DNA from 2 places in the Acidovorax sp. PRC11 genome. Region 2 is predicted to be linked to the other one. Evidence: predicted binding sites of a transcription regulator. Region 2 holds the regulator's gene; the other holds the start of a gene.
The links. Region 2 encodes FliA, which starts transcription of late flagellar genes. Its sites were predicted from a motif close to CTAAAGTTTNNNNNNNNNNNGCCGNTA; they were not measured.
Positions count from the first base shown of each region.

Region 1 (14,468 bases), on a different contig from region 2:
CGCGCCGCCTGGCGCGCGAACTGGGTGCCGAACCTTCGGAACTGGGGCGGGCCGCCCAGCGCGTGGCAGACGGCGACCTGGGCCCGCTGGACGCCACCGGGCACGCCACGGCGGGCAGCGTGATGGCCTCGCTGTCCACGATGCAGGCCAGCCTGGCCCGCATCGTCGCCCAGGTGCGCAGCGCGTCGGATTCCATCGCCATCGGCTCGACGGAAATCGCCACCGGCGCGGGCGACCTGAGCATGCGGACGGAGCACCAGGCCAGCGCCCTGCAGCAGACAGCCGCGACCATGGAGCAGCTCAGCTCCACCGTGCGCCACAACGCCGACAGCGCGATGCAGGCCAACCAGCTGGCGCGCGGCGCCTCGGGCGTGGCACAGCAGGGCGGTGAAGCCGTGAGCCGGGTCGTGAAGACGATGCGGGACATCAACCAGAGCTCGCGCCGCATCTCCGACATCATCGGCGTCATCGACGGCATCGCGTTCCAGACCAACATCCTGGCATTGAATGCCGCCGTGGAGGCCGCCCGCGCCGGCGAGCACGGCCGGGGCTTCGCGGTGGTGGCCAGCGAAGTCCGCGGCCTGGCCCAGCGCAGCGCCCAGGCCGCGCGGGAAATCAAGGACCTCATCACGGCCAGTGTCGAGCAGGTGGAGTCCGGCACGGCCCTGGTGGACCGGGCGGGCCAGACGATGGAGGAAGTGGTGGCGTCGATCCGGCGCGTGAGCGACATCGTCGGCGAGATCAGCGCCGCCAGCAGCGAGCAGAGCAACGGCGTGGCGCAGGTGGGAATCGCCGTGAACCACATGGACGAGGCCACGCAGCAGAATGCCGCGCTGGTCGAACAGAGTTCCGCCGCGGCGCAGAGCCTGCAGCAGCAGGCGCGGGAGCTGGTGCACGCGGTTTCGGTCTTCAAGCTGCACCCGCAGCAGCCGGCACTGCCTCAGCCGGCGCAGTTCATCGCAATCCCGCAATGAGGGCGGGCGCACCCGCTGGAACGGAAAAGGAGCCGGCGGGCCACCATGGGCTCACCGGCTCCAGGCCATCACGGAGTCACCATTCACCGAGGGCACGCACGCGCTGGTCGAGGTCGGCGGGGGGCGCGTCGTAGGGCGACACGAGTTCGGGCGCCCGCGCCATGCCATCGGCCCTGTCCACCGGGAAGGACGGCGATGCGGCCTGCGCATCGGCCACGAAAAAGCGGGTGGACAGGAAGCGCGGCAGCGCGAACGACGAAAGATTCAAGGACAGCATGTCAGGCTCCGGGAGGCGACGCGTGGCGCCGCGCAGTCTTCGTGCCGGGGTGGCCCGTCCGAGCGTAGATGCGCAACTGCCGCCCTCCTGTAGGCCGGAGCCTCTCCTCCGTGACAAAACAATGCGGACCTTCCCGCCCCGCCTCCCCGCCCCGCCCCACCCTGCCGCGGTGGAACGCCCTACCCGACCGAGCGGTGCGACGGTTCTGGCGAAGTGCCGCACCGCGGGCGGGCTCGTGCTGCTGCAGGATGCGGCGGCGCTCCGGAAAGGGCTGCGCGAGCCGTCCTTATTTCGCCAGCGCCAGCGTGCCCTTCATGAGTGCCGAGTGGCCGGGGAACGAGCAGAAATAGGTGTATGCCTCACCGGCCTTGAGCGAGGCGACCGGGAAGGTCACCGCGTCGCTCTCGCCGCCGCCGAGCAGCTTGGTGTGGGCGATCACGCGCTTGTCACCGTCCTTGACGTAGTTCTTTTCCGCGCCGGCTGCCATGCCGTCGGCGGAAGCGCCCTGCATGTCGGCCGTCTTGGCCAGGACCCAGTTGTGTCCCATGGCGGTCTTGGGCAGCTTGCCCGCATGCTTGAGCTTGACGGTGAACTGCTTGCAGCTCTGGGGCACGGAAATGGCGCTCTTGTTGAACTGCATCGCGTCGTTGCCTTCGATCTCGACGCTGCAGTCGGCGGCGTGCGCGGATGCGCCGGCACCCAGTGCCAGAACGAGGGCCAGGGCCTTCCAGTGTTGTGCCATGTCGGTTACTCCTTCGATGAATGCCGGTGCACGCGCCGGTGAAATGCCACCGGTGAAAGCGCGTGTGCGGCGATGGCCCATCGTAGGAAATCGGCGCTGCCGGCCTGTTGACGTGCATCAAGGGCCACGGGATTCATCCGCGCCACAAGGCCTACACTGGCCGGCCCATGCCGCAGACACTCCGGGCGCCCTGCCACAGCGAACTCCTCATCAAGAAAAGCCGTTTCATCGGCTGCGTGCAGCCGATGGCGGACAGGGCGTCCGCCCAGGCGGTGGTCGACGCGTTGCGGCGCGAGCATCCCGGCGCCGCGCATGTGTGCTGGGCGCTGCTGGCCGGCGGCCAGTCGGCCGCGGTGGACGACGGCGAGCCGGGCGGAACCGCCGGCAGGCCCATGCTGGAGGTGCTGCGGCACCAGGACCTGGAGGGCGTGCTGGCCACCGTGGTGCGCTACTTCGGCGGTGTGAAGCTCGGGGCCGGCGGCCTGGTGCGCGCCTACACCGACACCGTGGCGCAGGCCCTGCTCGGGGCAGACAAAGTTCCGCTCGAACGCATGGAGGTACTGCGCTGCCAGGTGCCCTACGCGCAGGAGGGCCTGGTGCGGCGCGAAGTGGAGGCCGCCGGTGCCGTGCTGCAGGACGTGGCGCACGGTTCGCTGGTGGTGCTGCAGGTCTGCCTGCCCGCCTCGCGCGCGGCCGCCTTCCGGCAGCGCATCGATGATGCCGCACAGGGGCGCGCGGGCTGGCTCGGCGCCTGAGACCCGCGCGCGGGGCCGGCAAGACAGCCTATCGGCCTACATGCCCGCCCGACGGCGCGCGCCGACACTCTACTGCCGAGCCCCGGGCACCGGCGCAGGAGACACCCACCCATGAGCGACATGTTGGACACGATCATCATCGGAGCCGGATCCGCCGGCCTGGCCGCGCTGCGCGAGGTGCGCAAGCGCACGGAACGCGTGCTGATCGTCAACGACGGCCCCTGGGGCACGACCTGCGCGCGGGTGGGCTGCATGCCCTCGAAGGTGCTGATCGAAGCCGCCGATGCATTCCACCGACGCCACGCCTTCGATACTTTCGGCATCCGCGGACAAGAAGCCCTGCGCGTGGACCTGCCCGCCGTGCTGGAGCGCGTGCGGGCACTGCGCGACGATTTCGTTGCCGGCGCGGTGAAGGCCTCGGACATCGGCACGCGCGGCATCTCCGGGCGTGCGCGCCTGCAGGGCCCGCACCAGGTGGAGGTCGACGGCAAGGTGTACGAAACCCGCAGCGTCGTCATCGCGACCGGCTCCCGACCCACGGTGCCAGAAGACTGGCTGGCCTTCGGCGACCGCATCCTCACCACGGATACCCTGTTCGAGCAGCCGGACCTGGGGCCGCGCATGGCGGTGATCGGACTCGGCCCGGTCGGCGTGGAGATGGCGCAGGCGCTGTCGCGGCTCGGCGTGGAAGTGGCGGCGTTCGCCACCGGCAACGAGGTGGCGGGCCTGTCCGATCCGTCGATCAACGATGCGCTGCGGGATCTCCTGAAATCCGAGTTCGTGCTGAACGTCGGCGGCAAGGTGCAGTTGCGCGAAGTGCCCGGCGGCATCGAGGTCACCAACGGCGACGCGACCGTCGTGGTCGACCAGGTGCTCGCGGCCATGGGACGCCGCCCGAACGTCGAACACCTCGGGCTGGACACGCTGGGCGTGGAGCTCGACGAGCACGGCGTGCCGCCGGTGGACCGGCGCACCACCCAGATCGGGCACCTGCCGGTGTTCATGGCCGGCGATGCGAATGCCCTGCGCCCCATCCTGCACGAAGCGGCCGACGACGGGCACATCGCCGGATTGAACGCGCTCGCCCCGGACCCGCGCGGATTCCGGCGCCGCACGTCCCTGTCGATCGTGTTCACCGAGCCGAACGCCGCCACCGTCGGCCGGCGCTACAAGGACCTGAAGGCGGGCGAATCCGTGACCGGCACCGTCGACTTCAGCCGCCAGGGCCGCGCACGCGCCGGGCAACGCAACGCGGGCCGGCTGAGCGTGTACGCCCAGCACGGCACCGGGCGGCTGCTCGGCGCGGAAATGTGCGCTCCCGGCGGCGAACACATGGCCCATCTGCTGGCCCTGGCGGTGGACCGCGAACTCACCGTGCACGATCTGCTGCGCATGCCCTTCTACCACCCGGTGCTCGAGGAAGGCCTGCGCACCGCGCTGCGCGATGCCGCCAGCCAGTTGCCCAAGGGGAGCGACTCCGACCTGTCGGCCTGCGACGCCTACGGGTCGAGTGCGCTGGACTGAAGCGGCCGGCGCGGTTTTCGCAAATAGTTCTCAAGCCGGCGCGGCGATGGCCGATAACAGGGGATCTTCATCCATTGGCTTCCGACGGGAGGCTGCACAAGGAGTTCGCCATGGACGTCAGCCTCTCGCAATCCATCGTCAGCACCGCGGCCGGACTGGCCAGCCAGAAGACATCGGATGCCGTGAATGTCGCCGTGCTGAAAAAGGCCATCGACATCCAGCAATCGTCGGCGGAGCAGCTGCTCCAGGCGCTGCCCCAGCCGCCGCTGGCGACGTCCGGTTCGCTGGGTACCCAGGTCAACACCTTCGCCTGAACGGGGCGCCTCGCCGTGGGCGGCGCGCTAGTCTCTCGCGGCCGGGCGGAAGGCCATGGGCCTGCACCCTTCCACGCCGACGCGCGGATCGGTGCGGCTCCCGATGGGGGTCAGCGCAGCCGGTTCGGTGACAGCGCCTGCGGCTCCACGCCCTGCGCCGCCAGCTCGGCCGACAGCGGTTCCTTGAGAAGCAGCCCGCGCGCGAGGCGTGCCGCGCCGGCGGCGCTCTGGATGCCGTAGCCCCCCTGCCCCGCCAGCCAGAAGAAGCCTTCGGCCTGGCCGTCCCAGCCGATGACCATGTCGCCGTCCGGCACGAACGAACGCAGCCCGGCCCAGGTGTGCGACGGCCTGCGGATCTGGAACGTGGTCATCTGCTCGATGTTCCAGATGCCGGTCGCCACGTCCAGCTCTTCCGGCACCACGTCGTGGGGATGCGTGGGATCGGCATTGGCCGGCGAGCCCAGCAGTTGGCCCGCGTCGGGTTTGAAATAGAAGCTTTCGTCGATGCCGACCACGGCCGGCCACCGGCTCGCGTCCATGCCTTCCGGCACCGGGAAGGTGAATGCCGTGCGCCGCCGCGGCTCCAGACCGATCGGGAGCACTCCGGCCAGCGCAGCGACTTCGTCCGCCCAGGCGCCCGCCGCGTTGACGAGGGTCCGCGCACGGATCGGCTCGCCGGAGCCCAGCCGGACGAGCCAGCCCTCGCCGCCCCGTGCGATGGCGTCGACCCGGGCACCCGTCATCAGGCGCCCGCCGCGCTGCCGCAGGCCACGCAGATAGCCTTGGTGCAGCGCATGCACGTCGATGTCGGAAGCGCCGGGCTCGCTCATGCCTGCGGCCACCGCGTCGGGACGCAGACACGGCAGCCACTCGAGCAGCCGCTCGCGCGGTACCCGCTCCACGTTCGGCGAGCGCGTGACGGCTTCGGCGTATGCGGCTTCCAGCAGGTCCTGTTGCTCCGGGCCCGCCACATAGACCACTCCGCGCGGCGACAGGATGCCGGCATCCGCGAAACCTTCGGGAGGATGGTCGTAGAACGCGCGGCTGGCCCGCGTCAGCGCCTGGATCTGCGGCGTGCCGTAGGTTTCCATGAACAGGGCCGCGGAGCGCCCGGTGGTGTGGTAGCCCGGCTGCGGCTCGCGCTCGAGGACGAGAACGCTCGGCCGCTGCGCGGCGTGCGCCAGCTCCCAGCCCACGGAGGCCCCGGCGATGCCGGCGCCGATGATGAGGAAATCGACGGATTCGGTCATGGGTGCTCCTTCTGGATTCACATCACACCGCCGACGCCTGGGCGTGGCCCGGGGCGCCCGATCCGTCCGCGCGCGGCAGGCCGCGCGCGTCGCGCGGATCCGGGCCGGTGGTGACGAGGGAGGTGAGCGCGGGCTCGACGGGGCCGAGGCGGTCCAGCGCCGGACGCGGCCGCTGCAGGCCCGCGATGCCGGCGAAGGCGTGTTCCATCGCCCGGCCGGTGGCCAGCGTACCCAGGTCGTCGCGGAAGCGCCCCACCACCTGCAGGCCGAACGGCATGCCCTGGCCGTCCAGGCCGCAGGGCAGGCTGAGCGCGGGGTGCGTGGTGAGCGTCGTCACGTAGGTGAGTGCCAGCCAGCGGTAGTAGTTGGCCTGGGGCTCGCCGTTGATGTGGCTGGCGAACAGCTCCGTCCACGGGAACGGCGAAACCGGCGTGGTCGGCGCGAGGATCACGTCGAACGATTCGAAGGCTTCCTGGAAGCGCGCCAGGATGCGCGTCTGCTCGGCCTGGGCCCAGGCGCTGTCGATGAGCGTCATGGCCGCCCCCATCTCGTAGTTGGCGCGGGTGTTCGGTCCCAGGCTGGCCGGGTCGCGTTCGTAGGCCTCGCGCGTGCCGGCCACGAAGGCCTCGGCACGCAGCACGTCGAAGCAGCGGTGCACGTCGCCCAGGTCGAACGGGACCGCATCGCAGCTGCGGAACAGGTGCCGCATGGCCGCGATCTTGCCGCGGAAGGTGGCGCGGATGCCATCGTCCACCGCGCAGGCACCGAAATCCTCGGTGTAGCCGACGCGGAGCTTCGAGAGATCGACCTCGGGCAGCGAGAGGAACACGCTGGCATCGAGCGGATAGCTGAGCGGATCGCCCGCGGACATGCCGGCCGTGGCCGCGAGCTGCAGGCAGGCCTCCTCCACGGTGCGCCCCATCGGGCCGACGACCGAGATCGGCGTCCAGCCCAGCAGCTTGCGCGAACTCGGCACGACGCCCGGAGAGGGCCGGAAGCCCACCACGCCGCATTTGGCCGCGGGAATGCGCAGCGAGCCGCCCGTGTCCGAGCCCGTGCAGACCGGCAGCATGTCGCACGCCAGGGCCGCGGCGGAACCGCCGGAAGAGCCCCCGGCATTCAGCCGCGGATCGAAGGGATTGCCCGTCGCGCCCCAGACCGTGTTGCGCGAGTTGGCGCCCGCGCCCATTTCGGGGATGTTCGTCTTGCCGGTGACGATGGCGCCGGCCCGGCGCAGCCGCGCGACCAGCACGTTGTCTTCCGCAGGCACGTGCTCGCGGTAGATCTGCGAACCGTAGGTGGTGAGCAGCCCGGCGGTCGCCTCCAGGTCCTTCACGCCCAGCGGCAGCCCGTGCAGCAGCCCGAGCGCATCGCCGCGCAGCACCGCCTGCTCGGCTTCGCGGGCCTCGGCGCGCGCGCGGTCGTAGCAGGTCGCGGTGATCGCATTCACATACGGATTGACGGCCTCGATGCGGGCGATGCAGGCCTCGAGCAATTCGACCGGCGAGACCTCGCGGCGCGCGATCAGGTGCCGCAGTTCCGGCGCGGTCAACTCGGCGAGGGACGATGGGAGTGTGGAGGTGGAGGGGGATCGGGTCATGTCGGGCGCCGCGCCAGGCGGCGTTGTCTCGTTGTCAGCATGGCGGGGATTTTGCGCGCGCCGTGGAAGGGCCCGCCGGCACCCCGTGGGACCGCTTGGTGGCCGTCAATCGGCGGTGATGCCGGCGCGCTGGGCCACGGCACGCATCAGCGGCAGTTCCTTCTCGATCAGCGCGGCGAGGGCCTTCGAGGAACCATAGGCGGGCTCGAACCCGTTGGCCAGCAGCTTGTCGCGGGTTTCCGGATCTTCCACCACCTGGGCGATCGCACGCTCCAGGCGCGACTTCACGGCCGGCGGCAGGCCGGCGGGAGCCACGACGGCGAGCCAGGTGTCCATGTCGAGCGCGTAGCCGCTCTCGGCGAGCGTGGGCACGTTGGGCAGCAGGGAGGACCGCTTGGCGGAGGTCACGGCGATCGCCTTGACCTTGCCTTCCTTGAGCTGGGGCACCGCCGCGGCCACTGTGTCCACGGTGAACGGGATCTGCCCGCCCATCAAATCCACCATCGCCGGGGCGCTGCCCTTGTAGGGCACGTGCTGGATCTTCAGGCCCGCCAGGTTGAAGAACGCCTCGCCCGCGAACTGCGAGGTGGTGCCGGAACCGAACGATCCATAGGAGTACTTGTCGGGCGCGCCCTTCACCAGCGCGACGAACTGTTTCACGTCGTTGGCCGGCACGTTCTTGCCGGCGAGCAGGATGAGCCCGGTGCGGCCGGTGATGCCGATCGGGTCGAAGCTCTTGACGGGGTCGTAGGGCAGCTTCGCGCGCACCGCGGGGTTCACCGTGAAGGTGGTGCCGGAGCTCATGAGCAGCGTGTAGCCGTCTGGCGCGGCCTTGGCGACGTACGCGGCCCCGATCACCGTGCCCGCGCCCGCCCGGTTGTCGATCACCACGCTCTGGCCGAGCACGTCGCCGAGCTTCTTGCCGACGACGCGGCCCAGCACGTCGGTGGCACCGCCGGGCGGGAACGGGATCACCAGCGTGATCGGCTTGGCAGGGTACGGCTCCTGGGCCGTCGCGGGCGAGAGCGCGGCGACGGCGCAGACGGCGGCGATGGCGGACAACAACATCCTCTTGGCATGGTTCATGGCGGTCTCTCCAGGGTGGCGGGGAAGGTGCGGGAACGGTCGGTCCGCAGGGTCGGGGAAGACGATGGAACGGGTCGGATGCAGGCGCGGGAATCAGCGGCGAGCCGCCAGCAGGGCCCTGCCGCGCGCCTCGAACCCGCGGTGCTCCGCCTCCGGCACGAACAGCCCGCCCGTGGTCCAGACGAGGTGCGTGGCCTGCGGCAGCGAATGCTCCAGCCCCCGGGCCTGCAGCCAGCGGCGGCCGGATTCGGAGCCCGTGAGCAGCGCCGGCCCGCCGAACCCGGCGGCGGCCGAGGGCTCGATGCGCTCCCCGGTGGCATCGAGCACCTGCACCAGTTGCTCGAACAGCGTGTCGTCGCGCACCGTGAATACGCCCGACAGCAGGGGCCGCATCAACCTCGCCGCCAGCAGCGATGCGCGGGGCACCGCGAGGCCGTCGGCCTCGGTACGGTTCGTGAGCCCGATGTCGTAGACCGACGGATGCGTTCCCTCCGGCGCGGCCATCTGCACGAGGAAGCACGGCGACTGCACCGGCTCGGCGAAGAAGCAGTGCACGTGCGGGCCGAGCAGTTGCCGCAGGCCGAATGCGATGCCCGCCGGCGCGCCGCCGACGCCGCAGGGCAGGTAGACGAACAGCGGATGCTCCGCATCCACCGCGAAGCCCTGCTCCCGCAACTGGTCCTGCAGGCGCAGGGCGGCCGCGCTGTAGCCCAGCAGCAGGGACAGCGAACGCTCGTCGTCCACGAAATGGCAGAACGGGTCGGCCGCGGCCTGGGCGCGCCCCGCGGCCACGGCGCGCTCGTAGTCCCCCATGTGCTCGACCACTTCGACCCCGCGCTGCCGCAGCCGCTCCTTCTTCCATTCCTTGGCGTCGGCCGACATGTGCACCGCCGCACGGAAGCCCAGCGCAGACGCCGCGACACCGATGCTGAGGCCCAGGTTGCCCGTGGACCCCACGGCCACCTGATGGCGCGCGAAGACGGCGCGGGCCGCCGGCCCCGCCAGCGCACGGTAATCGCCGCCCGGTGTGACCAGCCCCTCGCGCAGCGCGAGCGCCTCGGCGAACTCCAGCACCTCGTGGATGCCTCCGCGCGCCTTGATGGAACCTGCCACGGGCAGGCCGTGGTCCGCCTTGATCCAGAGCCGCCCCTGCTCCGGTGCCAGGCCCAGGCGCGGGGCGAGCGGGTCGGCGGCGGTGAGCGGCGATTCGATGATGCCGTCGGAGGCCTGCAGTTCGGGAAACAGCCGGGCGAGCAGCGGCGCGAACCGCCCAAAACGCGAGGCCGCGGCCTGCGTATCATGCAGACTAATGTTCTGCCCGCAGGCATCCATGGCGGCGGGGACTTCGGCGAGGCGGTCGGGATTGAGCCACAGACAGGGTTCGGCATGCCGCACGGCGTCGGGCAAGGTGCCAGAGGGAGCCCTAATTTCGGTGGAGGAAGGCGTGCTGTGGTTCATGGGTGCGGCAGGAGATCGTCCGATGCATTCTTGCGCTCGCCCTGGCCGCCCCGCAAAGCATTTATATTGACGAGTGCATTAGTTTGAATAATGGATAACCGCCTGTCCAACTCCTTGCTTGCCTGGTTGCGGTGCTTCGATGCGGCCGCCCGCCAGGGAAGCTTCACGCGCGCCGCGGCGGAGCTGTGCATCACGCAGGGCGCGGTGAGCCAGCAGGTCAAGCAGCTGGAGAACTGGCTGGGGCGGCCGCTGTTCCTGCGCACCCCGCGCACACTGGTGCCCACGCCCGAAGGCCAGTGGCTGGCCGTGGTGCTGCGCGAGAGTTTCGGGGCGATCGAAGGCACGCTCGCCCAGATGCGCCATGTCCCCGACACCCACGCCGCGGCCACGCTCAGTTGCTCGCCCTCGTTCGCCATGCAGTGGCTCACGCCGCGCCTCGGCGGATTCTTTCTGCAGCACCCGGGCGTCGGCCTGCGCGTGTTCGGTGAATTCCACCGGATCGACCGCACCCGCATGGTGCGCGACGGGATCGAGGCCGCAGTGCGCTTCGACCCGGGCGGCTATACCGACCTGGAGGCCACCGAATTCCTCGACGAATGGCTGTTGCCCGTGGCCAGCCCCGCGTTCGTCGCCGCGCACCCGGGCCTGCGCGACGCGCCCGATCGCATGCGCCCGGAATGGCTGCTGCACGACGGCAGCGCCTGGGAAGGCGCGGACACCTTCGAGGAATGGCAGCATTGGTTCAACGCGGTGGGCGCCACGCCGCCGGCCTGGAAGGCCGGCCCGCAATTCAACCTTTCCCAGCTGGCCGTGGGCGCCGCGGTCGCCGGCCAGGGCATCGCCATGGGCCGGGCCGCGCTGGTGCTGGAGGACGTGGTTGCCGGCCGGCTCCTGCCGCTGTTCAGCCGCTGCGTGCCCTCCCGCGCGCACTATTCCTTCGTGACGGCGCCGCAGGCGGGCCCGGCGATGGCACGGGTGCGGGAGTGGCTGCTCGACGAAGGGGAACGGTTTCGGCAGGTGCGGGCGGTGTCGCTGCCGCCGCGCTCGGAGTCTGCCTAGGAGCGAGCAATGAAAGACTCTCGCCTCTTTGCCCTGCGGCCACGCGTCGTCGTCACTGCTTGGCGGCAGCCACCCGCCACACGGCATTGCCCACGTCGTCGGCCACCAGCAGCCCGCCCTTCGCATCGAGCGCCACACCCACGGGCCGGCCCCAGGCATCGCCTTCGCCGCTGACGAAGCCCGTGAGCACGTCGATCGGCATGCCCTGGGGTCTGCCGTTGGCGAACGGTACGAAGATGACCTTGTAGCCGCTGCGCGGCTTGCGGTTCCAGGAGCCGTGCAGGCCGACGAAGGCACCATCGGCCAGTTGGGGAGCCAACGGCGGCACCGCGGCACCCGTGCTTCCCGCACCGTTCGCGCCGCCCGCGAACGCCAGCCCCAGGGGCGCGACGTGGTTGCCGAGCGCGTATTCGGGCACGATGGCCTTTTCCACCAGGTCCGGCCGGGGCGGCTGCACGCGCGCGTCCACGTGCTGGCCCCAGTAGCTGTAGGGCCAGCCGTAGAAGCCACCGTCTTTCACCGAGGTGAGGTAGTCGGGGACCAGATCGCTGCCGATTTCATCGCGTTCGTTGACCACCGTCCAGAGCACGCCGGTACCCGGCTCCCAGCCCATGCCGTTGGGGTTGCGAAGGCCGCTCGCGAAGACGCGATGCGCACCCGTCGCCCGGTCGATCTCCCACACCGCCGCGCGGCCCGCCTCGGCCTCCATGCCGTTTTCCGCGACGTTGCTGTTGGAGCCCACGGTGGCGTAGAGCTTGGTGCCGTCGGCGCTGGCAATCAGGTTCTTGGTCCAGTGATGGTTGAGCGGCCGCGACGGCAGGTCGGCCAGCTTCGCGGGCGCGGCGGTGATCGCCGTCTGGCCGGGAACGTAGGGGAAGCGCACGACGGCATCGGCATTCGCCACGTAGAGCTCGTTGCCGACCAGCGCCATGCCGAAGGGTGAATGCAGCCCCTGCAGGAAGACGCTGCGCGTTTCCGCCACGCCGTCGCCGTCGGCATCGCGCAGCAGCGTGATGCGGTCGGCCGAGGGATTACCGGAGCCCGCCTTCGCCATGACCTTGCCCATGACCCAGTTGCGCACCTTCTTCAGCAGCCCGTCGTCCGGCGGCGGCCCTTCGGATGCGGGCTTGTCGCTCTCGGCCACCAGCACGTCGCCGTTGGGCAGCACGAGCAGCCAGCGGGGATGCTGGAGGTCGCGTGCGAACGGCATCACGCCGAGGCCCGCCATGGGCTGGGGCGCGCCGCCGTCGGGCCACCCCTTGGCGGGCGCGATGTGCACGGTGGGGATCAGGGATTTGTGAGGCTCCGGCAGCGTGGGGCTGGCGCCGATGCCGGCCTCGGGCGGCAGGCGCGCGGTGTCGCCGCATCCGGCCAGTACGGCGGCCGCCACCAGCGGGGCCAGCGTCCAGGGGCGCAAGAGGACGCGCCGCCCGGCGGGAGCACTAGACGAGGACGAAGACGGGTCGGGGGCGAAGAGGTGCAGGCGCATGGCGGGGCCCGGCGGTGCCGGTCGGCTGAAGGAGTGCCGACAGTCTGGCCACGCGGGACTGCCGCCCTTGTCAGCGAACGCCGCGAACTCGGCGGTAGCGCGCCGCGTTTCCGCAGCGCCGCTGGACGCCCCGCACGCGCCTAGAGCATGTGCGGCTGGAAGAGCGCCCGGCGGCTGATCGTTCGCCCCGAGAGCATGAATTCCCCGTCGCCCTGGTAGTGCAGTGTCTGCGGCCGGCGCACGGACGTATCGACGCGCGCGCGGAGCACTTCGAGCACGAAGAAATCGTAGCGGTTGACGAGGCGCGTATCGGCGACGCGGCACTCGATCTGCACGAAGCATTCCCGCACCAGCGGAGCGGCCACCTGGCTGGCAGGCTCCGCGGTGAACCCGAACCGCTCGAACTTGTCCAGCTCGGCGCCCAAGCAATTGCCGACGCCGACCACTTCATCCACCCAGCGGGCGTCAGGGATGTTGATCGTGCATTCCCGGCTGCGGCGCACCAGTCCGTGGCTGTGGTTGGCACGGGAGATCACGCAGCCCAGCAAGGATGGCGTGAACTCCATCACGGTGTGCCAGCCCATGGTCATGAGGTCGCAACGCCCGCGCCATGCCGAACCCACCAGCACGACGGGGCCCGGCTCCAGATACCGGCGCACCGATTCCACCGGCAATTCGCTCCACGCAGGCGCGCGCCGCCGCCGGGGCTTGCGCGGAGGCCACGGGAGAGCAGCAGCGGATTCGGCAGACATGGGCAGGCCATGCTAGCAGGCCCACGTCCCACGGGCCGGGACGGGCCTCACGACACCATCGCGGCGGTGATGCCAGGGCGTACGATGCAGCCCCACGGCCTCGCGACCCTCCCACCGCGCCTGCTGCGCGAGCCCATCGATTCCGCACCCAGCCCCATGCCTGTCCCGTCCGCCCCACCCACCACCGACCTGCCCGAAGAGCCCGCCGTGCGCCCTGCCCCGCGGGATTGCCGCGACCTGTTCTGGTCGTTCACCTGGCTGGCGCTGCAGGGATTCGGCGGCGTGCTGGCAGTGGTGCAGCGCGAGCTGGTGGACCGCAAGCGCTGGCTGTCGAACGAGGAGTTCATCGAGGACTGGGCGGTCGCCCAGATCCTGCCGGGGCCCAATGTGGTCAACCTCGCCGTGATGATCGGCGACCGCTATTTCGGATGGCGCGGCGCGGCGGCGGCGCTGGCCGGCATGCTGCTGATGCCCTCGCTGGTGCTGCTGGCGCTGGCCCTGGTGTATGCGCGTTTCGCCCAGCACCCCGCCGTGGCGGGTGCCCTGCGCGGCATGGGGGCGGTGGCGGCGGGCCTGGTGGCCGGCGTGGCCCTGCGCATGGCGGTGGCGCTGCGCACGCATCCGCTGGGGGCGGCCGGCGGCGCCGTGTTCGCGGCGGGCACCTTCGCGGCCATGGCGCTGCTCCAGTGGCCGCTCGCGGCCGTGCTGCTGGCCGTCGGCGGCGCGGCCTGCGCGGCCACGTGGCGGAAGCTGCCGGCATGAGCACCGCGGCCACGATCGCGATGCAGCCCGCGGACTGGCTGCACCTGCTGGGGTATTACCTGTCCCTGTCGCTGCTGACGGTGGGCGGCGCCATCGCCACCGCGCCGGACATGCACCGCTTCCTGGTGGACCGGCAGGCCTGGCTGACCGATCCGCAGTTCAACGCGTCGATCGCCATCGCCCAGGCCGCGCCCGGCCCGAACGTGCTCTTCATCGGGCTGCTGGGCTGGAACGTCGGCCTGAATGCGGGCGGCTGGGCTCTCGGGCTGCTGGGCATGGTGCTGTGCCTGGCGGGCGTGATGCTGCCCAGCACCCTGCTCACCTGGGGGGCCGCACGCTGGGCGCACCGCAACCGCGGCCTGCGTGCGGTCCGCGCCTTCAAGCAGGGCATGACGCCGGTCGTGCTGGGCCTGCTGCTCGCCACGG
Region 1 covers NZ_JAUZUQ010000009.1:60,739-75,206, reverse strand. Annotated here, with positions in the region: gene Q9R47_RS12390 (methyl-accepting chemotaxis protein) at 1-974, shown strand, start outside; gene Q9R47_RS12385 (hypothetical protein) at 1,051-1,251, opposite strand; gene azu (azurin) at 1,538-1,993, opposite strand; gene Q9R47_RS12375 (YigZ family protein) at 2,161-2,748, shown strand; gene Q9R47_RS12370 (dihydrolipoyl dehydrogenase) at 2,860-4,272, shown strand; gene Q9R47_RS12365 (YjfB family protein) at 4,383-4,586, shown strand; gene Q9R47_RS12360 (FAD-dependent oxidoreductase) at 4,697-5,836, opposite strand; gene Q9R47_RS12355 (amidase family protein) at 5,859-7,436, opposite strand; gene Q9R47_RS12350 (tripartite tricarboxylate transporter substrate binding protein) at 7,542-8,522, opposite strand; gene Q9R47_RS12345 (D-serine ammonia-lyase) at 8,616-9,980, opposite strand; gene Q9R47_RS12340 (LysR family transcriptional regulator) at 10,071-11,039, shown strand; gene Q9R47_RS12335 (sorbosone dehydrogenase family protein) at 11,092-12,528, opposite strand; gene Q9R47_RS12330 (flavin reductase family protein) at 12,669-13,280, opposite strand; gene Q9R47_RS12325 (chromate transporter) at 13,437-14,042, shown strand; gene Q9R47_RS12320 (chromate transporter) at 14,039-14,468, shown strand, end outside.
Region 1: the regulator FliA is predicted to act here: its motif matches at 4,302-4,328, upstream of Q9R47_RS12365 (YjfB family protein).

Region 2 (14,468 bases):
CCCGGGCATGTTCCTCGCGATCAATCCCGGCGGCATCAGCACGCCGCTCATCGGCACGCCGACGACCGACCCGGCCTTCGGCCTGCCGGCGCACTGGATCGACGAGCACCAGAAGGAAGCGGCACAAATGGCGGGTTTTACCGTCGTTGATTCCGAAACCGTGATGGCCACCCATTTGTCACACTTGATGCAAGTGCAGGCCTCGAAGCTTTTGAGCCGCACCGAAACGCAGCAGCTCGTGGAACACGTCAGCAAGCTGGCCCCCAAGCTCATCGAGGAAGTGGTTCCGAAAATGGTGTCGATCGCAACGTTCCAGAAGGTGCTCCAGCTGCTGCTGGAAGAGTCCGTGCACATCCGGGACATCCGCACCATCATCGAAACGCTCGCCGAGTACGCCGGCAGCATCGCCGATCCGGTGGAGCTGGCGCGCCGCGTGCGCATCGCCCTCTCGCCGGCCATCGTGCAGCAGATCTACGGCCCGACCCGGGAACTCAACGTGATCGCCATCGAGCCCGGCCTGGAGCGCCTGCTGGTGCAGGCCCTGGGCAATGCCGGCGGCCCCTCGCTCGATCCCGGCGTGGCCGACATCCTCACGCAGAAGGCCGCGGAAGTGGCCATGCGCCAGGAAGAGATGGGCATGCCCGCCTGCCTGCTCGTGCCCGACGCCATCCGCAACGCGGTCTCGCGCCTCGTGCGCCGCGTCGCCCCCCGACTGCAGGTTCTCGCGCACAGCGAGATCCCTGAAACCCACACCATCCGCATCGGCCCGATCCTCAAAGGTGCAGCATGAACATCAAACGCTTTACCGCAGCCACCTCGCGTGAGGCCCTGGCCAAGGCGCGCATGGCCTTCGGGGACGGCACGCTGATCCTCTCCAACCGCCAGATCGCCGGCGGCGTGGAAGTGATGGCGACCGCCGAAGACACGCTCTCGTCGCTGGAGAACGCCGCCGCCGAACCCACCGCCCCGCCCGCGTCCCGCCTGCAGGAACGCGCCGCCGACATGGCCGCCAACCCGGTGCAGTCGAACCGCCCGACGCGCACCACCCAGCGCGCCGAGCCGCCGCGCAACCCGGTGGCACAGGACACCGAGCAGCTGGCGATGAGCACCCTCTCGTTCCAGGACTACGTGCGCGAGCGCATGCTGCGCCGCCGCCACGAGGCCCTGGGCGGCGCGCCGGCCGCCGCCGAACCCGCGCCGCTGTTCGAGCGCGCCGCTCCACAGGCCCGCCCGGCCGCCCCGCGCATGCCCGAGCGTGCCGCGGCCCCCGCCGCGCCGGTGCAGCGCCACAACCCGCTGCACGCCATTCCGATGGGCCTGCCCGCCCAGCCGCCGGTGCGCGAGCGCCGCGCGCAGGCCCCGGTGCCGTCGCTCGCGCAGGAGTCCGGCCAGCAGAACGTCATGAACGAGCTGCAGGCGATGAAGGACCTGATCGAGGACCGCTTCAACACCCTCGCCTGGCTGGGCCAGGCACGGCAGAACCCGATCCAGTCGAACCTGATGCTCAAGCTCATCCGCTCCGGCTATTCGCCGTCGCTGGCCCGGGCCGTGCTGGAGCGCCTGCCCGAAGAGATGGGCGCGGGCCATGCCGTGCGCTGGCTGATGGACGTTCTGGAGCGCAACCTGCGGACCGACGCGCAACAGCGTCCCCTCTACGAAGAAGGCGGCGTGTACGCGATGGTCGGTGCCACCGGCGTCGGCAAGACCACCACCACGGCCAAGCTCGCCGCGCTGTGCGCCCGGGTGCACGGCCCGGCCAGCGTCGGCCTGATCACGCTCGACACCTACCGCGTCGGTGCCCACGACCAGCTGCGCACCTATGGCCGCATGCTGGGCGTGGTGGCCCATCTGGCGCACGACCGCGCCGCCCTGCAGGACCTGCTGGGCCTGCTGGCCGGCAAGAAGATGGTGCTGATCGACACGACCGGCGTGGCGCCGCGCGATCCGCGCAAGCGCGACATGCTCGACGTGCTCGACCTGCCCGGCGTGAACCGCCTGCTGGTGCTGAATGCGGGCTGCCACGGCGACACGCTGGACGACGTGCTCACCGGTTTCAAGACCGACGGCTCGCAGCAGGCCATCCTCTCCAAGGTGGACGAAGCGGTGAAGCTCGGCCCGGCCGTCGACGCGCTGATCCGCCACCAGATGGTGCTGCGCGGCGTGACCAATGGCCAGCGGGTTCCGGAGGACTGGGAAGCCGCCGACGCGCACAAGCTCATCGCCACCTCGATGCGGGCGCCTGCCAAGTCGGCGTTCGATCCGAAGGCGTCGGACCTGAACTTCTTCTTCTCGCACTCGCCCGAAATGGCCATGGAAAGGGGACTGGTCAATGCTTGATACCGGTTTTCACCAGGGCGCGAGCCTGCTGGGCCTCGTGCCGCAGACCCCGCTGCGCACGATCGCCATCCTGGCGCAGCCGGATGCGGCCTATGGGCTCGAGACGTTCTTCCAGGTGTGCTCGGCCCTGCAGCGCATGGGCTACCCCGTGGCGGTGCTGGACGGCACCGCGCGCGAGACCGATGCCGCGCCCGGCCTGGCCCATCTGCTCGCCGAGCCGTCCTGGCAGGACGGCGCACCGCTGGACACCGGGGCCGCCGCGGCCACCTCGCTGGCCGTGCTGCCTGCCGCCTACGGGTTGCGGCGGCTGGCGCGCCAGAGCGCCGACGCCTTGACGGCCCAGCAGACGCTGCAGCCGTTCTTCCGCGCCTACCAGGTGCTGGCGATCTACGCACCCGCAGAGGCCCTCGCCCCGCTGGTGCGCGATACCGGGACGGTGCCGCTGCTGATCGCCGAGGGCAGCGACCACGCGGTGAGCAGCTACCGCCAGCTCAAGCACATGGCGCTGCACGCCGGCGTGCCCTGCACCGTCGCCTCGGTGCTGCCCACCGACCGGCCCGCGGGCATGGCCCGGGCGCATGCCACGCTCGCCGCCCTGCAGCGCTGCGTGGAGCGGCACCTGGGCAGCGAACTGCACACGGCCACCCTGCGGGCCAACCACCCGCAGGACCTGCAGCGCCTGGCCTTGCAACTGCTCGAAAACGCGGGCACCATGGGCGCCGCGCCGGTCGCCACCGCCCCGTCCTTCGGGGCGCACGGGCCGGCCCAGCCCTTCGCACGGAGCCATTGATCCGATGTACACCGCCAAAGGACAGCTCAACCGCGATGCACTGATACGCCAGCACGCGCCGCTGGTCCGCCGCATCGCGCACCACATGATCGCGAAGCTTCCTCCGAACGTGGAGCTGGACGACCTGATCCAGGTGGGCATGATCGGGCTCAGCGAGGCCCTGTCGCGCTACGAGGTGACGCAGGGCGTGCAGTTCGAGACCTTCGCGTCCCAGCGCATCCGCGGCGCGATGCTCGACGAATTGCGCGAGGGCGACTGGATGTCGCGCAGCTCGCGCAAGAGCCAGAAGGAGATCGAGCAGGCCGTGCACCGGCTGGAGCAGAAGCTCGGCCGCAGCCCGCTTGAATCGGAGATCGCCACCGAGCTCGAACTGAGCCTGGCCGAATACCAGTCGCTGCTGAGCAAGGTGCGCGGCACCCAGCTCGTCTACCTCGAGGACATGACGCGCGGGGACGACGACGAGGACGGCTTCCTCGACCGCCACGTGGCCGACAGCGCGGCCGACCCGATGGCCATGCTGCGCGACCAGCGGCTGCGCTCGTCCCTGGTGGCGGCGATCAAGTCCCTGCCGGAACGCGAGCAGCAGATCATGGGCATGTACTACGAGCACGACATGAACCTCAAGGAGATCGCCGCCGTGCTCGGCGTGACCGAATCGCGCATCTGCCAGCTGCACAGCCAGTCGATCGCGCGGCTGCGCGCGAAGATGCGCAGCCATTGACGGCCGGGCCGGGCACCACGCCCTGCCCGTCAGCCCCCCATGCGGCCAACGCCCGTGCCCCGCGCGGCGGCCGGTCCGCAAAAAGGCCCCTTCGGGGGCCTTCGTCGTTTCAGCTCTGCGACCGGTAGATCCGGGCCGCGCTGCCGCGCATGCCGGTGCCCGAAGGGCTGCCGCTGCCGTAGGTGGTGCCGTTCCGGTCCGGCGGCAGGAACGAGGCCACCTGCCGCTCGGTGATCGCGGCGAGCCGGGCGAGTTGTTCGCGCTGCAGCGCGAGCTGCCCGCGCACGGCCTGGACCCGGCGCGCCCATTCGGGCGGCAGCGCGGGCGCGGTGGCGGGGCGGTTGTCCAGGGCGCGCGAGAGGTCGAGCGCGGCCTGGCGCAGCAGGGGGGCGCAGCGCTCCAGCGCCGGGGCATCGCCCTGCAGCAACAGCGCACCGACATCGGCCAGGAGCGACTCGACGGTGGAGAGCAGGGTTTCGGGGGCGGCGGAGGCAGCGGAGGAGGGGTGCATGGGTCGATCCTGTGCCGACCGACCCATGGGGGGCGCGCGTGCCGCGTGCGGTGCGGCGGGCGCCCTGAGACGGGATCAGCCGTTCAATGGGACTTGGGGGAGTGGGCGATGGTTTCCTGCGCGTTCGAGAGCAGCTTGTCGGCGATGGCTTCGGCATCGACCGTGAAGGTGCCCTTTTCGATCGCCGCGCGCACGGCCTTGACCTTGTTGGCATCGAAATCCGCACTGCTGCGCAGCGACGAATCCAGCGCCTTGGCGGCACTGGAGAACGTCACGGGCGTGCCGCCCGCGGCGGCGACCGTGGTCGCGGTCTTGGTGGCTTCCTCGGCGGCAGGGGCCGGGGCGGCCGCCTTGGCCTGCTGCTTCGCAGCCTGGACCTGCTGCGTCAGCGCGTTCGGCAATTCCGGGTTCTGACTGATCTTCATCGCACTCTCCCACCCCGTCGGATGTGGGGCACAGTAGCAATGTTTTCGACCATCATGGCGCGGACTTTAGGCTTTTCTTCGGAAACAGGACGTCACAGGGCGACCTCGACCGTTCCATCGTTGGTCACAATGCCGGCCACGATCTTGCCATTATCCATGCGGACGCGCACGGTCTCGCCGACGGAGCCGTTCGTGACGGCCTGGCCCGCCGATGTGACCGAATAGCCGCGCCCCTGGGCGACGACCCGCACCGGCGAGCCGGCACGGAAGAGCGTGGGGGCCTTCACCATGTGCTGGCGCAGCGCCTGGCCGGCCATGAGCTGGCGCGAGGCGACCTGCCCCACCCAGTTCTCGGGATTGGCGACGATGGCCGTGGTCTCGGCCGCCCAGTCCACCTCGGCCTGGGTGGCGTCGGCCTCCGTCAGCACGGCACCGGAGGCCACGTTGCCCGTGAGCACCCAGGCGGGGCCGAAGGCCTTCACGGTGACGGGGAGGAAGACGTTCCACGCCGTGGGACCCTCGACGCAGCGCAGGCCCAGCCGCGTGCGGCCCCAGAGCCGGGAGCCGGCGGGCAGATAGGGCTCGACCCGGGCGCAGGGCGCGAGGCGCAGCCGGGAATCCAGCTGGCCCACGCTCACTTCCATGCGCAGCGGCAGCGCGCCGCCGCCCGACATCTGGTTGCGCTGCAGAGCATCGTCGAGCCAGCGCTGGGTGATGCCGCCCAGGTCGGCCGTGGCGTCCACTCCGGGCGTGCCCGGCACGGCCTGCGCCAGGGCCGCGGCGGCCGCGCCCCAGGCGAGCAGCGCGGCGCCGGCCATGCGGGCGAGCGCGCCGGCCGGGCGCGGGGCGGAGCGGGAGCGTTGCGAGGACGGCAGGCGGGGGTTGCGGAACATGGAGGCCTCCTGGGCAGCGGCGCTGCGGAAATGGAACGGGAAGCCGCCGCGGACGGGGGCGGTCCGGGGGCCATTGCACAACCTGCACTCTAGGGCGTGCGGGCCGTGGCGATGGACCGAACTGCGCGCCAATCCCTGCGTTCTTCGCGCTTTAGAAAAACGGGCCCGTTTCCATAATCGGTCCCACGCCGAGAACCCGTGGCCCCTGCGCCGCGGCCGGCCCCGAACCCCGATTTCCGCAAGGTGCCCCCATGCTCGACAAGTTGACCGAACGGCTGGATTTCCACGGCAACGCGCTGATGCTGCGTGCCGAGCGCCAGCGCGCCATCGCGAGCAACATCGCCAATGCCGACACGCCCGGCTACGTGGCGCGCGACTTCAATTTCGGCGACGCGCTGCGCGAGGCCACCGGCCAGGGCACCGGCGCCACCTTCAGCACGGCCGAGCGCGCGATCCAGCGCCAGCAGAGCACCAGCGACCCGCGCCACATTCCCCTGCCGGCCGCCACGACGGGCATGGGCTCCGGCAGCGCCATGGGCTACACGGTGCAGACCCAGCCGAGCATGGACAACAACACCGTGGACCTGGACCGGGAGCGGGCCGCGTTCGCGGACAACGCCGTGCGCTACGAGGCCACGCTGCGTTTCATCAACGGCAACGCGCGCACGATGCTGAGCGCGATCCAGGGCCAGTGAGCCGCCGAGCCCCGCCCCCGCACGACCGGCCCCGCACCAGAAAGCGATTCCCGCCATGTCCATGTTCTCCATCTTCGGCGTCTCCGGCAGCGCGATCAGCGCGCAGGCGCAGCGTCTCAACATCGTGGCCAGCAACCTCGCCAACGTCGATGCCGTGGCCGGCCCGGACGGGCAGGCCTACAAGGCGCGGCAGGTGGTGTTCCAGACGGCGCCCATGGGCGACGAGGGCGCTGCCGGCGTGCGCGTGAGCGCCATCAGCGAAAGCCAGACGCCGGGCAAGCGCGTGCACGACCCCAGCCACCCGCAGGCCGATGCGGAGGGCTACGTGACCCATTCCAACGTGAACGCGGTGGAAGAGATGGTCAACATGATTTCGGCCTCGCGCTCCTACCAGAACAACGTCGAGGTCATGAACACCACCAAGTCGCTGCTGCTCAAGACGCTGCAGATGGGCCAGTAACCCCTTTCCCCGAAGGTCCTCACCATGATCCTCAACCCCGTCGGCTCCACGGCCACCGTGAACTCGGGCTCCGGCTCGAACTCCGCCACCGATCCGGCCGCCGCGCAGGACCGGTTCCTGAAGCTGCTGGTCGCGCAGCTCAACAACCAGGACCCGATGAACCCGCTGGACAACGCCCAGATGACCTCGCAGATGGCGCAGATCAACACGGTGACGGGCATCCAGCAGCTCAACCTGAGCATGCAGACCATGGCCGAGCAGTTCACGACCATGCAGACGCTGCAGGGCACGATGATGATCGGCCGCACCGTTCTCACCGAAGGCGACAAGATGACCTTCAAGGACAGCGCCGGCACCGGGACCTTCGACCTCAAGGGCGCCGCCACCGACGTGAAGGTGGAAGTCGTCACGCCCGGCGGCCAGGTGGTCGACACGGTGGACGTCGGCGCGAGCGCGGCCGGCCGCCACGACTTCTCCTGGGACGGCAGCAAGTACACCGGCACCCGCAGCGACCTGAAGTTCCGCGTGGTGGCCTCCACCAAGGATGGCGCCGTCGAGGCGACACCGCTCATGCAGGCCAAGGTGCTGGGCACGGGCTCCAACGCCGGTGCCCTCACGCTGAACCTGGACACCGGCAGCACGGTGAACTACGCCAACATCCGCTCGGTGCTCTGACGGCCCCGCGCATCCATCCCCACACGACAACACCCCTTTTCCGCCTCCCGAGGAGAACACCATGAGCTTCCAGCAAGGCCTGTCCGGCCTCAACGCCGCCAGCAAGAACCTGGACGTGATCGGCCACAACGTCGCCAACTCCGGCACCGTGGGCTTCAAGGCCTCGCGCGCCGAATTCGCCGAAATGGTGGCCAACGCCATCGGCTCCGCGGGCGGCACCAACGCCGGCATCGGGGTGGAGCTGGGCGCGGTGTCGCAGCAGTTCAACCAGGGCAACATCTCCGTCACCGGCAACAGCCTGGACGTGGCGATCAACGGCGACGGCTTCTTCACGCTGCAGCAGCCCGACGGCTCGCGGGCCTACACCCGCGCCGGCAACTTCAAGCTCGACAGCAACGGCCAGCTGGTGACCAACACCAAGGCGCAGGTGATGGGCTATGCGCTCGACCCGGTCACGGGCAAGCGCACGGCGAGCAACGCCGCCCCGCTCACCTTCCCCACCTCCAAGCCGATTCCCGCCAAGCAGACCACGGCGATCACCGCGGAATTCAACCTCGACGCCCGCGCGCCCGATGCCGCCGGCGACGCCACCGCCACGCCGCCCGTGCCCGCCACGCCGCGCTCCACCTACGGCACGTCGATCAATGTGTACGACAGCCAGGGCGTGGCCAAGCCGGTGAGCCTGTACTTCCAGAAGAACGGCGCCAACACCTGGGACGTGTACGACAAGCTGGACGACGCCACGGCCAACCCGCCGGTGGTGGCCACGCCGATCGGCCAGATCAAGTTCGACGCGAGCGGCAAGATCGTCTCGCCGGCCGCGACCGCGCCCGACACCGGCTTCCAGATGCCGCTCACCGTCAAGCCCACGCCGCCCAACCCGAACGGCCTGGCCGACTACACGGTGCAGATCAAGCTCGACGGCGTGTCGCAGTACGGCAAGGCCTTCGCCGTGTCGAACCTGTCGCAGGACGGCTACACGGCCGGCGAACTCACGGGCATCAGCATCGAGAACAACGGCACGGTGATGACGCGCTACTCCAACGGCGTGACGCGCGCCGAGGGGCAGGTGGCGCTGGCCAGCTTCCGCAACACGCAGGGCCTGGCCTCGGTGGGCAACAACAACTGGGTGGAAACGTTCCAGTCGGGCCAGCCGGTGCTGGGCACGCCCACCGAAGGCAAGTTCGGCGGGCTGCGCTCCGGCGCGCTGGAGGATTCCAACGTGGACCTCACGGCCGAGCTGGTGAACATGATGACCGCCCAGCGCGCCTACCAGGCCAACGCGCAGACCATCAAGACGCAGGACCAGGTGATGTCCACGCTGGTGAACCTGCGCTGACGTCCGGCCCGCCCTGACCCGCCACTGATCCCCGAACGCATTCCCTCTTCCTGCAGGCCGAGCGATGGACCACATCATCTACACCTCCATGACGGGCGCCAGCGCCGCCGCGCAACGGCAGGCGGTGCTGGCCAACAACCTCGCGAACGCCTCCACCAACGGCTTCCGCGCGGAGATGTCCACGTTCCGCGCGGTGCCCGTGCAGGGCGACGGCTCCAAGACCCGCGTGTTCGCGCTGGAGGCGACCTCGGGCCACGTGCAGACGCCGGGCCCGGTGCAGCGCACCGGCCGCAACCTGGACGCGATGGCGGTGGGCAATGCGTGGTTCGCGGTGCAGGGGCTGGACGGCACCGAGGCCTACACCCGCAACGGCAGCTTCGAGGTCACGGCCGAGGGGCAGCTGCGCACCTCCAACGGCCTCACGGTGCTGTCGGACGGCGGCGGTCCGATCGACGTGCCGCCCGGCGCCGACGTGTCGCTCGGCTCGGACGGCACCATCACCGCGCGCGTCGCGGGCCAGCAGGCCACGCCGATCGGCCGCCTGAAGCTCGCCACGCCCACGCTGGAAGACCCGCTCAAGCGCGGCGACGACGCTCTCTTCCGGCCCGCGTCGGGCGACCCGATGCCCAACGATCCGAACGGGCGGCTGCTGTCCGGCGCGCTGGAGGGCTCGAACGTGAACGCCGTGGAAAGCATGGTCGGGATGATTTCCGCCTCCCGGCAGTTCGAAGCCCAGATGCGCCTGCTGCAGACGGCCGAGAACAACGACAAGACGGCCGCCCAGCTGCTCAACCTGAACGGCTGACGGCCGACCGCCCGCCGACGCCACCGCACCGCCCCGCACGCACTCCACGCCCGCATCCCCCGAGGAACCGCCATGATCAATTCGCTCTGGATCGCCAAGACCGGCATGTCCGCCCAGCAGACGCAGCTGGACGTGATCTCCCACAACCTCGCCAACGTCTCCACCACGGGCTACAAGCGCAACAACGCGGTGTTCGAGGACCTGATGTACCAGAACCTGCGCCAGGTGGGCGCGCAGACCACCGAGCAGAACCAGCTGCCCACCGGCCTGCACCTGGGCCTGGGCGTGCGCACGGTGGCCACCAGCCGCAACTTCACGCAGGGCAGCCTGGCGCAGTCCAACAACAACCTGGACGTGGCGATCAACGGCAACGGCTTCTTCCAGGTGACGATGCCCGACGGCACCGCCGGCTACACGCGCGACGGCTCGTTCCAGCTCGACTCCCAGGGGCGCATGGTCACGTCCAGCGGCCTGCCCGTGGCCAACGGCATCACCGTGCCGGCCAACGCCACCGGCATCAGCATCAGCACGGACGGCATCGTCTCGGCCACCGTGCCGGGCACGACCGCGCCGCAGCAGATCGGCACGCTGGCCATGGCGAGCTTCATCAACTCGGCCGGCCTGGAGCCGGTCGGGCAGAACCTGTTCAAGGAATCGGCGGCCTCGGGCCAGCCCCAGCAGGGCACGCCGGGCACCAACGGCCTGGGCATCATCCGCCAGGGCTTCCTCGAAACCTCGAACGTGAACGTGGTGGAAGAGCTGGTGTCGATGATCCAGACCCAGCGCGCCTATGAAATGAATTCCAAGGCCATCCAGACGTCCGACCAGATGCTGGCCAAGCTCGCGCAGCTGTGATGCGCGCACCTTCTTTCCTCCAGACTTCCGAGGCAACGACCATGCCGCACACCGCCGCTCCCCTCCTCCTTCGCCTTCCCTTCGCGCGCCTCGCCGCCGTGGCCGCCCTGCTGGCCGCCACCGGCTGCGCCACCGTCAACCCGCCGCCGCCGATCGACATGCCGCCCACCCAGGCCCCGATCGCCGTGCAGACGGTGCCCCGCGCGACCGGTCCGGCCACCGGCAGCCTGTTCCACGCGGCCAGCTACCGGCCGGCGTTCGAGGACCGCCGCGCGCGGCTCGTGGGCGACATCGTCACCATCCAGATCGTGGAGACGATCTCCGCCTCGCAGAAGTCCAGCTCCAAGGTGGACCGCTCGGCCGCCAACACGGCCGGCGTGAGCGCGTTCCCCTTCATCGGCGCGGGCGATCTCGGCAAGCTGAAGCTGGGCGGCAACAGCACCAACAACTTCGAGGGCAAGGGCGACCTGCAGAGCAGCAACACCTTCACGGGCACCATCACCACCACCGTGGTCGAGGTGCTGCCCAACGGCCACCTCGTGATCGCGGGCGAGAAGCAGATCGGCGTGGCCGAGAGCGTGGACGTGCTGCGCTTCTCGGGCACCGTGGATCCGCGCTCGCTGCAGCCGGGCAGCGTGGTCAGCTCCACCCTGGTGGCGAACGCCCGCGTGCAGTCGCGCGGACGGGGCTCCCCGGCCGAGGCGCAGGCCATGGGGTGGCTGGCGCGGGCGTTCAATTCGGTGGCGCCGTTCTGAAGGCCTGAAGCGCGCGGCCTGGCCCGCGCAACGGCTGGCAGGAGCTACCTCATGCGCGCCAGCATGTCGGCGATCACCACGTGGCGGATCGCACGCAGCAGGTGCAGTTCGGCGGCCCGGGTTCCGGACGTGACCCGAGCGAGGATCCGCATGGATCCATATTCCTCGGTCATCTGCCGGATCAGCCCGTCTGCGGCCTCCGGCAACCGCGCGATCACTGTACCGGCCGGACCGTGGCGCCATCCAGCAGCGGCTCGGGAACCAGCGGCAAAGAGGGAGACAGCGGATAGGGCTGGCGGCGGGACAGCCAGCTGGACGCGTACTGGAAGCCCCAGAGGTTGTTCTGCTCGCTCAGGTCGCCCACCGGTTCGCCATTGATGGAAACGGCCAAAGTGCGCCGGCTCATTGGCGATGCACCTTGGCGGATCGTGGCGATTGCGCGGTGCCTTTCTCCGCTTTACGCGGCCCGGATCCTGTCGCCTGCAGAGCGGCGTCCTTCTCCTGCACGGCAGCCAGCCGCGCATGAACGTCGTCGGGCATCTCCACCATGACCCGGAGGCCCAGTTCTTCCAGGACTTTCAACGCGCGCCCCATCTGGACGGTTGCCTTCCCGTTTTCCAGGTCGCGCAGGTACACATGGCTCACCCCGGCGCTGCCAGCCAAGTCGTCCTGGCGGACGCCATGGGTCTTGCGCGCGGCGTGAATGACCTGGCCTATGTCGTCGACGCTGGTGATCCATCGGTTCTTCATCGAGCATCCATATAGAAGTGAGCGTTTAGATTTTGATCCATGCGCCGATGGAGTCCAAAAAATAGAAACGATCCCTTCGATCGTGAGCATCGCGGCGCCGACACCCATCTGAATCGAAACGATCAATTAGATGAGCCGCCACGAGAGCGACCCTGCATCCAGCCAAGAAAGCGGGGTGATCCGGCGCCTTTTCCCTCCATCCCCCGGCGCCGTCCGATCCCACAATCGGTGCCATGAAGTCTCCTGCCCCCACCTCCTTCCTCGCACGCGCGCACCGGGCCGCCCTGCGGCTGGGGATCGCGCATGGCCTCGCCGCGCTCGCCCTGCTGGGGGCGATGGCACCCGCGCATGCGCTGCGCATCAAGGAAGTGGCGGCCGTGCAAGGGGTGCGCAGCAACCAGTTGACGGGCTACGGCCTCGTCGTGGGGCTGGACGGCACGGGCGACCAGACCACGCAGATGCCGATCACCACGCAGGCGCTCACCAACTACCTGCAGCAGATGGGCATCAGCCTGCCGCCGGGCACGGCCGCGCCGCAGCTCAAGAACGTGGCCACGGTGATCGTGACGGCGCAGCTGCCGGCGTTCGCGCAGCCCGGGCAGTTCATCGACGTGAGCGTGTCCTCGATGGGCAATGCCAAGTCGCTCAAGGGCGGCACGCTGATCGCCACGCCGCTGCGCGGCGCCGACGGCGAGATCTATGCGCTGGCGCAGGGCAACCTCGTCGTGGGCGGCGCGGGCGCGGCGGCCGGTGGCAGCAAGGTGCAGATCAACCACCTGAGCGCGGGGCGCATTCCCGAAGGCGCGCAGGTGGAACGCGCGGTGCCCACGCCGCTGAACGACGGCGACACGATCAACCTCGGGCTCAACGCCTCCGATTTCCAGACCGCGCGCAAGGTGGCGCGGGCCATCAATGACAAGCTCGGCAAGGGCGCGTCCATCGCCACTGCGCTGGACGGCCGCACGGTGCAGGTGCGCGCCCCGCAGGACCCGGGCGGGCGCGTGAACTTCATCGCCGACCTGGAGGAAATTCCGCTGGCCGACGCCACGCCGGCGGCCAAGGTGGTGATCAACGCCCGCACGGGCTCCATCGTGTTCAACCAGGCCGTGACGCTGGGCCCCTGCGCGATCGCGCACGGCAACCTGTCGATCACCATCAGCTCCACGCCGGTGATCAGCCAGCCCAATCCGCTGTCGCAGGGCCAGACGGTGGTCGCGCAGAAGAGCGACATCACGGTGAAGCAGGAGCCGGGCAACATCATCCAGATGCCGCCGTCGCCGCAGCTCGCCGACGTGGTGCGCGCGCTCAACACGCTGGGCGCCACGCCGCAGGACCTGCTGGCCATCCTGCAGGCCATCAAGGCCGCGGGCGCACTCAACGCCGAGCTGGAGGTCATCTGATGGCCGCCGCGTCCGCCTCCGCCTCCGCCTGACCGCCGGGAGACCACCATGTCGCTCAGCCTGACCTCCTCCGCCCCCGCCACGGCCTCCAACGCGCTGGCGGTGGACGCCCGCTCGCTGGACGCGCTGAAGTTCCAGGCCGGAAGCAACGACCCGAAGGCCGCCAAGGAAGCGGCCAAGCAGTTCGAGTCGCTGTTCATGCGCGAGATGATCAAGAGCATGCGCGAGGCGACGATGAAGTCGGGCCTGATGGAGGGCGAGCAGGGCAACCTGGGCCAGGACATGCTCGACCAGCAGTTCTCGGTGCAGATGTCGGGCCTGCCGGGCGGCCTCTCCGAAGCCATCCAGCGCCAGCTCACCCGCCAGATCGGCAGCGGCCAGGAGGCCGCGCCGGCGTTTTCCCCGCCGTCCACGCTGAGCCTGCAGGCCCCCTCCGCGGCCCGCGCCGCCGCGGCGGCGAACGCGTATGCGCCGGCCCCCAAGGGCCGCGACGGCTTCGTGCAGCACCACCGCGAGGCCGCCGAGCGCGTGGCGCAGGAGAGCGGCATTCCCGCGAGCTTCATGCTCGGCCAGGCCGGCCACGAGACGGGCTGGGGCAAGAGCGAGATCCGCAGCAGGGACGGCAGCAATTCGTTCAACCTGTTCGGCATCAAGGCCGGCAAGGGCTGGACGGGCAAGGTGGCGGAAATCACCACCACCGAATACGTCAACGGCACGCCGCGCAAGGTGACGGCCAAGTTCCGCGCCTACGACTCCTACGAGGACTCCTTCAAGGACTACGCGCGCCTGATCAACGACAACCCGCGCTACGAGAAGGCCCGCAGCAAGACGCATTCGGCCGTGGCCTACGCGGCCGAGCTGCAGAAGGCCGGCTACGCCACCGACCCCGAATACGCGCACAAGCTGAGCCGGGCCATCCACAGCACGCTGCGCGTGGGGCCCTCGGCATGAAGGCGTGTGAACACCTATGAGCCTGCTGAACGTCGGAGCGCGCGCGCTCCTCGCCAACCAGGTGGCCCTGCAGACCGCGGGCCACAACATCGCCAACGTCAACACC
Region 2 covers NZ_JAUZUQ010000029.1:22,796-37,263, reverse strand. Annotated here, with positions in the region: gene flhA (flagellar biosynthesis protein FlhA) at 1-790, shown strand, start outside; gene flhF (flagellar biosynthesis protein FlhF) at 787-2,337, shown strand; gene Q9R47_RS22140 (hypothetical protein) at 2,330-3,127, shown strand; gene Q9R47_RS22135 (RNA polymerase sigma factor FliA) at 3,132-3,848, shown strand; gene Q9R47_RS22130 (hypothetical protein) at 3,958-4,359, opposite strand; gene flgM (flagellar biosynthesis anti-sigma factor FlgM) at 4,443-4,784, opposite strand; gene flgA (flagellar basal body P-ring formation chaperone FlgA) at 4,877-5,677, opposite strand; gene flgB (flagellar basal body rod protein FlgB) at 5,929-6,372, shown strand; gene flgC (flagellar basal body rod protein FlgC) at 6,428-6,832, shown strand; gene Q9R47_RS22105 (flagellar hook capping FlgD N-terminal domain-containing protein) at 6,857-7,507, shown strand; gene flgE (flagellar hook protein FlgE) at 7,569-8,846, shown strand; gene flgF (flagellar basal-body rod protein FlgF) at 8,911-9,651, shown strand; gene flgG (flagellar basal-body rod protein FlgG) at 9,724-10,506, shown strand; gene Q9R47_RS22085 (flagellar basal body L-ring protein FlgH) at 10,548-11,261, shown strand; gene Q9R47_RS22080 (HipA N-terminal domain-containing protein) at 11,476-11,667, opposite strand; gene Q9R47_RS22075 (helix-turn-helix domain-containing protein) at 11,664-12,137, opposite strand; gene Q9R47_RS22070 (flagellar basal body P-ring protein FlgI) at 12,245-13,411, shown strand; gene flgJ (flagellar assembly peptidoglycan hydrolase FlgJ) at 13,460-14,362, shown strand; gene flgK (flagellar hook-associated protein FlgK) at 14,379-14,468, shown strand, end outside.